DNA from 2 places in the Mesorhizobium sp. LSJC269B00 genome. Region 2 is predicted to be linked to the other one. Evidence: predicted binding sites of a transcription regulator. Region 2 holds the regulator's gene; the other holds the start of a gene.
What was found. The regulator LexA, encoded in region 2, represses DNA repair genes until DNA is damaged. The targets are predictions, from matches to a motif close to TGTTCNNNNTGTGTTCNG.

Region 1 (4,173 bases), on a different contig from region 2:
CGACGAGCTTGCGGAAGCCCGCCGGTTGCGCGAAGAGGCCCAGCAACTGCTCGGCCAATACCAGAAGAAGCGCAAGGAAGCAGAGCAGGAGGCCGCAGCCATCGTCGCTGCCGCCAAGCGCGAGGCCGACATGCTTGCCGCCGAGGCGCACAAGAAGACCGAAGACTATGTCACCCGCCGCACCGCGCTTGCCGAGCAGAAGATCGGCCAGGCCGAGCGCGAAGCCGTCGCCGAAGTGCGCGCCAGCGCCGTCGACATCGCCGTCGAGGCGGCCCGCACGCTGCTTGCCGGCAAGATCGACGCCAAGGCCGGCGCCGACCTGTTCAAGTCCGCGCTGCAGGACGTGAAGGCCAGGCTGAACTGAGCGGGGTAACTCGCTGACATCAAGCCGCCCGGGCAACCTGGCGGCTTTTTTGTTGAGCGCGGACAATCTCCCCCCTTGAGGGGGAGATGTCGCCAAAGGCGACAGAGGGGGTCGGTGCGACCGGGCGCGACGCATTCTGCTGCGAAGAAGGGCTGGCGCTTCACGCGCGGCGACCCCCCTCTGGCCTGCCGGCCATCTCCCCCTCAAGGGGGGAGATTAGCTGTCCAACCCGACAAACCCTTCTTCCTCAACCACCTCAACTCCACCCAGCCTGAACGGCGCGAATGACGCCCGGTGCAGCCTTGCCACCGGACCATGCGCTTCGATCGCGGTGCGGTGCCGCACGGTGGCGTAGCCCATGTGGACTTCGAACCCGTAGCGTTCGTGGTGGCTGCCGCAGCCGCACATCATGCGGTCGCGCATCACCTTGGCGACGATCGAGGCGGCGGCGATCGATTGCGAGCGCTGGTCGCCCTTGATCAGCGCGCGGCCTTCGCAGAGGAGGCCCGGCGGCACATCGCGGCCATCGGCCAGCGCCAGCTTCGCCTGGATCGGCAGGCCGGCAAGGGCGCGGCGCATGGCTTCCAGGCTGGCCTTGAGGATATTGCTGCCGTCAATGCCTTCGGCGCTGACCGAGGCCATCGACACGCCGAGCGCTGACCCCAGGATTTTCAGGAACAGCGCCTCGCGCTGCAAATGGTTGAGCCGTTTGGAATCGTCTAGCCCGTCGGGAATGTTGGCGGGATCGAGGATCACCGCCGCCGCCACCACCGGCCCGGCCAGCGGACCGCGGCCGGCCTCGTCCATGCCTGCCACCGGCCACAGGCCTTCAGCCATCGCCTTCGTCTCGAAGGAGAAGTCGGGCTTTTCGACGATTTCTAAAAGAAGCGGAGAATCGGAACGCGCGCGAGCCATGTTGCGGCGAGGTTCGCATCGGCTCCGATTCTCCGCAAGTCCCTCCAGGGTCGAGTGGGGCAAGACCGGGAGGGCACCGTCTGCAGGCCGGGGGACAGGCCGGACGGGATTCTTGGGTCGCCTGCCAACCACGAGGGCAGGGCAGGCGCTACTCTCAGAGCAGCATCAGCTGCTCGGTCGCCTTGGCGGCGGCGACAAACTGGTCGGTTCGGAGGGTGCGCCGCTCGGCGTTGAGGCCGAGCCGCTTGGCCGTGATCTCGAAGCGCCGGCCGATCTGCCAGGCATAGGGGCCGGCGCCTTTCATCCGCTTGCCCCATTCCGAATCATAGTCCTTGCCGTCGCGCATCGAACGGATCAGCGACATCACGTGCCGGTAGCGGTCGGGATAATGGCGCAGCAGCCAGTCCTTGAAGATCGGCGCCACCTCGAGCGGCAGGCGCAGGATGACATAGCCGGCCTCGCGGGCGCCTGCGGCGCGTGCCGAATCGAGGATGCGCTCCATCTCCTGGTCGGTCAGGCCGGGAATGATCGGCGCCACCATGACAGAGGCCGGGATGCCGGCATCGGAAAGCTGCCGGATTGCCTCAAGCCGCTTGGTCGGCGTCGACGCGCGTGGCTCCATGGTGCGCGCCAGCATGCGGTCCATCGTCGTCACCGACAGCGCCACCTTGGCCAAGCCCCGTTCGGCCATGCGCGACAAGATGTCGATGTCGCGCGTCACCAGATGGGATTTGGTGACGATGCCGACCGGATGGCCGCGCGCCTCCAGCACTTCGAGGATCTCGCGCATGATCCGGTATTGTTTCTCGATCGGCTGGTAGGGATCGGTGTTGGTGCCGATCGCGATGGTGCGCGGCTGATAGCCATCCTTCGACAGTTCCTTGTCGAGCAGCCGCGCCGCATCCGGCTTGGCAAACAGCTTCGCTTCGAAATCCAGCCCCGGCGACAGGCCCATGAAGGAATGCGTCGGCCGGGCGAAACAATAGACGCAGCCATGCTCGCAGCCGCGATAGGGGTTGATCGAGCGGTCGAAGGAAATGTCGGGCGATTCGTTGCGGGTGATGATGGTGCGCGGCTTCTCGACCTGCACTTCGGTCTTGAACGGCGGCAATTCCTCCAGCGAATTCCAGCCGTCGTCGAACACATGCCGGCTGACCGGCTCGAACCGGCCGGACGGGTTGATGCCCGCGGAACGGCCGCGGTTGCGATCCGGACGGACGCGCATGCCGCTCTGTTCGATCATCGCATTGGCCATCTCGGCTCGCCCTGCTCCGAAAGCAGCAATGTCCGCACGCACGATATGTTCCATTTTGGCCCTTTCCCAAGGACTGTCGGCTGGCTGTCGAATCGCTCTGTTCATGAAAATAATCCTATTTCGCTGATGAGAACAAAGCAAGAACTTTTTCGTTGGGCCATGCAAAACTGGCGCTGCGCCGGGCTTTCCGCTATTCGGCTAAAAATGCTCAGCGTTCTCATCGAAACCCGGGATGACGAAGAAGGCCTTGCCCGCACGCTCGCCTCGTTGATCGGCGGCGCGGTCGAGGGCGTGGTGCGCGATGTCATCGTCTGCGACACCGGCTCGACCGACCAGACGCATCGGGTTGCCGATCATGCCGGCTGCCACTTCGTGGCCGGCGGCATTGCCGCGGGAATCAGGCAGGCGAAGGGTGACTGGCTGCTGTTTCTGGAACCCGGCGCAAGGCTGGCGGAGGGCTGGATCGACGACGTTGTCGCTCACACGGCGCGGCAAACCATGCCGGCGCGCTTTTGCCGTGCGCGCGGCAGCCGCACGCCGTTCCTGTCACGGGTGTTTTCGGGCAACCGGGCGCTGGCCGAAGGGCTGGTCATCAGCAAGCGCCAGGCCGCTGCCCTGTCGAAGAACGCGCACAGCGCCGAAGCCCTTGCGCGCGGTCTCGCCACCAGGCGGCTCGACGCCGAAATCTGGCTGGCGCCGAAGAAGTGATGTTTCTTCCTTTTCCCCGTTCACGGGGAGAAGGTGCCCGAAGGGCGGATGAGGGGCAGCGTCGGCGTCTCATCCGCATTGGCACGGTCGCAGCACCATCCCTCTTTTTCGCCGCAAAAAGCTATTGTGCATTGCACAAAAGCTGACGCGGGATTAGCATTCCGTTGATGCGGGATATCGGGGTTTGGGTAGTGCCGGAGCGGTAAGCAAGCGCCGCGTCGTCGTTGCTGCCGTTCATATCTGAGGACCCCGATGAACCTTTCGTCCCCTGACAAATCCGGCGCCCCCAGTCTGGAAGCCATTGCCCGCAACGGCAGCCTGCTCCGCCGCATTGCGGTGCGTATCCCGACCTATCTGTCCGACCTGCGCGAAAATCCCGCATGGCTGCCGATGTTCGTGCTTGCTCGCACCATGCCGGCGCGCAAGCTGCACTGGCTTGGCGCCAAAGCCGCGCGCCCCGCGCAGAGTGCCGGAGCGACGATGTTCAGGGGCGTCGACCTCAAGTCGATCGTCGCGGCGCTGCGCACCGATGGCCTGTTCTCCGGACTGGTCCTTCCGCAGGCAATCCACGAAGAGATCGCCAGCTTTGCTCAGAGCACGCCGTGCTTCGGCAATTTCGACCGCCGGCTCGAATTCATGCCCGGAGAACACGCAGAAGCCGAGAAGCGGTTCGGCCGCTCTTTGCTCAGCGGCCACTATTTCGAGCGCATCCTCGGCTGCAAGGCGGCACTCGCCATCCAGAACGACCCGCTGCTGCTCGACATCGCCCAGCACTATCTGGGCGGGCAGGCAAAGCTGATCACCACGCGTGTCTGGTGGAGCTTTCCGACCGGCGAGGCTTCCGACGCCGACAAGAACCTTGCCTCGCTCGGCAAATATCATTTCGATCTCGACGACTGGCGGATGCTGAAATTCTTCTTCTATCTGAAAC
Region 2 (4,173 bases):
GAACGCCGTCGGCAAAGCGCTCCTTCGTCGGCTTCCTGTCGCGAAAATTCGCGCTGGCCATGGGCGGCCTCGCCATGACCTCGATCATCGCCGGCAGTGCAACCTTGCTGTTCGCCATTTGGCATTTTCAGCGTGTGTCGCCGCTCAGCCTGATCGCCAATCTGGCCGTGATGCCGATTGTTTCGTTGATCGTCATGCCCTTTGCCGTGCTCAGCGCACTGGCGATGCCGTTCGGCGCCGACGGGCCGTTCCTCTATGTGATGGGCAAGGGTCTGATGGCGATGATCGCTATATCGGCCTGGATTTCCGAGCGCTCGCCGGTCGACGCCGTCGGGCTGATCTCCATCCGCTCGGTGCTGTTGGTGGCGGTCGCCCTCGTCATCGCCACCATGGCCACCACCTGGCTCAGGCTGGCGGCCGTGCCTTTCGCGCTGGCCGGCCTGTTGACGGTGCCGCAGGTGCTTACGCCCGACGTGCTCATATCCGAGGACGCACATCTGGTGGCCATGCCGATCGGTGGCGGCGAACTCGCCCTCAACCGCGAACGCTCCAACGAATTCACCACGGACAATTGGAAACGGGCGCTGCGGGCCGAAACCATTATCCCGCCCGAGATTTTCGAGGCAACAGATACGCGGTTCGATCTCGATCCGCTCGATCTGCCGCCCGGGTCGCCCTTCTATTGCATGGGCGATCTCTGTATCGCCCGACACCCTTCCGGAGCCATTGTAGCCCTTGCCAAAGACCGCAAGACGGCGCGGCCGGCCTGTGCCTTCGCGAGCCTGATCGTCATCGATGACGCCACGGCCTACAATCCGTGCCGCGACCCGCTTGTGCTGGTCGTGACGAAGAAACAGCTGGCCCGCGACGGCAGCGCCGCCGTCTTCTTCGATCCGCAATCGGCAGCTGCAGCGCCAACCATCCGCTTCGCCGTCGACAAGCCGTATCGCCCCTGGCACGAGCAACGCCGCTTCTCCCGCGAAGCGCGCGGCCTGCCGCCTTACAACCAGCGTGAAAAGTACAAACCCAAGCCGGCTCAGTAGCGCCGGATCAATCCGACAAGCTTGCCCTGCACCTTCACCCTGTCCGGTCCAAAAATGCGGGTCTCGTAGGCCGGGTTGGCGGCTTCCAGGGCGATCGAGGCGCCCTTGCGGCGGAAGCGTTTCAGGGTCGCTTCCTCATCGTCGACCAACGCCACCACGATCTCGCCGGGGCTGGCTGTGTCGGCATTGCGGATGATGACCGTGTCGCCATCGAAAATGCCGGCCTCGATCATCGAATCGCCCTTGACCTCGAGCGCGTAGTGTTCGCCGCCCATGATCATGTCGGGCGGCACCGAGATCGAATGGGTCTGATGCTGGATGGCGTCGATCGGCACGCCGGCGGCGATGCGTCCCATAACCGGGATTGAAATCGCGGAAACGGCATCGTCATTGCCGGCAGACATCGAACGCGACGGCGAGCCCGGCTTGATCTGGCGGCCGAGACCGCCTTGGCCCATCCCGCCTTGTCCCTGGCCGCCTTGCCCTTGGCCGGCTTGACCAAGACTGCCCTGAATGACGCTCGGCGAAAACTTCCTCGCCGCGTTGAGGCCTGGTGCGATCGAGTCGGGTAGCCGCAGCACTTCCAGCGCGCGCGCCCGGTTCGGCAGCCGGCGAATGAAACCGCGCTCCTCAAGCGCCGTGATCAGGCGGTGGATGCCGGACTTGGAGGCGAGGTCGAGCGCTTCCTTCATCTCGTCGAAGGACGGCGGGATTCCGCTCTCCTTCAGGCGTTCATGGATGAACATCAGAAGCTCATGTTGTTTGCGCGTCAGCATCGCGGCCCCCAAGGGTTCTGAAACCAGAATCAGAAAAAACAAACCCAGAACAAACACTATCTGTTCCAGTTGTGTTCCGCAACCTTTTAAAGTTTAATGAATGTGTTGACGTTTTGTTCAGCGTAACGTTCGGCGCTGCGAGCGCCGCTCGTAGTCGTTGGCCGGCAACGGGGTGAAACGAAGACAAAGTGCCCTGCGTCGTCGGCTACGATCGCCGCTTCCTTTTCGGACGGGGCTGCGCAGCATCCGCGCCGGGTTCACTCTGGGCATAGACCTGCAGCGTGTAGCCGATGTGAGCGGTCATCAGAGTTTTCGCACGTTCGACGTCGCGATCGAGGGCCGCTTCCATCAGGGCGGTATGGTGTTCGATCGCCACGGCGTCGCGCAGGGCCGCCACGGCCTTCCGGTGGCCATCCGTGCGGCCGGCGGCGGCGCGCAGCGTCGGGGCCAGACCCAGAAAGCGGTGATGGCGATGCAATTGGTCGGAAATCGTCGCATTGAAGCGCAGCAGCCAGCTGGATGTCGCGGCACTGAGCAGCGCCGCATGGAAGGCATCGTGTTTTTCGTACCACGCGTCGACCGCATCATCCGATGGATCGTCGAGAACAGACCCGCACCGTGAGAGACGATAGTGGGCGGCAACGACCGCGTCTTCCCACTCACGGTCGCCCTCCTCGATCGATTCCACCAGCAGGGGCAGTTCGACCACCAGCCGCGCACGCGCCAAATCCTCGAGCTCCGCCCGAGAGACGGGAGCGACCGCAAACCCGCGGTTGCTGATGGCGGTCACAAGCCGTTCCGCCTCCAGCCGCGACAGCGCCTCGCGCAACGGCGTCCAGCCGATGCCGTAGGTGTTGCGCAGCGTGCTCAGCTTCAACGGCGCGGCAGGCGCCAGCCGGGTCGCAAGAATATCGCGCCTGAGCAGGCGATAGGCCGCTTCCGTCTTCGAGGTCTGCTCGTCATCCAGCATCGTGATCCATCAGACATAAACGCTCGGCGGATCATTATATATCAAAGCCTTTCAATGGGTGAATTATATATAATATTTGACAGTTCAAGGGCGACCACTCAAGATCGCCGGCATGTTTGGGCGGCAGGCTCCGCCGCGCGCGTTTGTCCATGGAAGGGCGCCGGATCATGAGCACGACACCCGATCTCGCTACAATCGATGCAATGGATGCCGCCGATCCGCTGCGCTCCATGCGTGAACGCTTTGTCTTGCCGCAAGGCGTGATTTATCTCGACGGCAATTCGCTGGGTGCCGCGTCACCAGCCGTCTTCAGCGAATTGCAACAGGCCGCCACGCAGGAATGGGCGCAGGACCTCATTCGCGCCTGGAACACGGCTGGCTGGTTCAACATGCCGGTGGAACTGGGAGATCAGCTCGGACGACTGATCGGCGCGGCTGACGGGCAGACGGTGGTCTGCGACACAACCTCGATCAACATCTACAAGCTGCTGCACGCAGCGCTCGGCATGCGGCCGGATCGGTCGGTCATCGTTGCCGAGGGCGACAGTTTCCCGACCGACCTCTACATCGCCGAAGGCGTCGCCTCGACCCGGCCGGGAACGCGGCTGCGGCTGGAGGGCGTCGACGCGGCCGCAATCGAGGAGCTGATCGACGACAGCGTTGCCGTCATCCTGGTCAACCACGTAAACTACAAATCCGGCCAGTTGCGCGACATGGCGGCGCTGACGCGCAAGGCACATGACGCCGGCGCGCTGATCATCTGGGACCTCTGCCACACCGCCGGCGCCTTGCCGGTCGAACTCGACCGTGCCAATGCCGATTTCGCTGTCGGCTGCACCTACAAATACCTCAATGGCGGCCCGGGCTCGCCGGCCTTCATCTACGCGGCCGAGCGCCACCATGGTGATATCAGGCAGCCGCTCAGCGGCTGGTGGGGCCATGCGCGGCCCTTTGCCTTCGAGCAGGGCTTTGCCGTCGGCAGCGGGATCCGCCGCTTCCTGTGCGGAACGCAGCCGGTGCTGTCGATGCGGGCGCTCAAGGGCGCGCTCGATATCTGGAACGACGTCGATATGGCAGCGGTGCGCAGAAAAAGCATCGCGCTGACCGACCTGTTTATCCAGCTCGTCGAAGCCAGATGCGGCGCCTACGGGCTTGAACTGGAAAGTCCTCGCGACGGCAGCCAGCGCGGCAGCCAGGTGTCGTTCCTCCATCCGCATGGCTATCAGGTGATGCGCGCGCTGATCGAGCGCGGCGTGATCGGCGATTTCCGGGCGCCGTCGACCATCCGTTTCGGCTTCACGCCGCTCTATGTCGGATATGGCGATGTCTGGCAGGCGGTCGAAGTCCTGGAGGATATTCTGCGCACCGGCGCCTGGCAGGACGC

Region 1: a site for LexA is predicted at 2,663-2,680, ahead of X771_RS158165 (PA0069 family radical SAM protein). Genes of this name have one in related genera too.

The regions. Positions count from the first base shown of each region.
Region 1 covers NZ_AYVN01000002.1:490,772-494,944, forward strand. Annotated here, with positions in the region: gene X771_RS158175 (F0F1 ATP synthase subunit B) at 1-364, shown strand, start outside; gene X771_RS158170 (ribonuclease HII) at 581-1,279, opposite strand; gene X771_RS158165 (PA0069 family radical SAM protein) at 1,434-2,588, opposite strand; gene X771_RS158160 (glycosyltransferase) at 2,739-3,242, shown strand; gene X771_RS158155 (hypothetical protein) at 3,495-4,173, shown strand, end outside.
Region 2 covers NZ_AYVN01000005.1:681,235-685,407, reverse strand. Annotated here, with positions in the region: gene X771_RS148540 (ComEC/Rec2 family competence protein) at 1-1,043, shown strand, start outside; gene lexA (transcriptional repressor LexA) at 1,037-1,819, opposite strand; gene X771_RS148550 (GntR family transcriptional regulator) at 2,025-2,789, opposite strand; gene kynU (kynureninase) at 2,957-4,173, shown strand, end outside.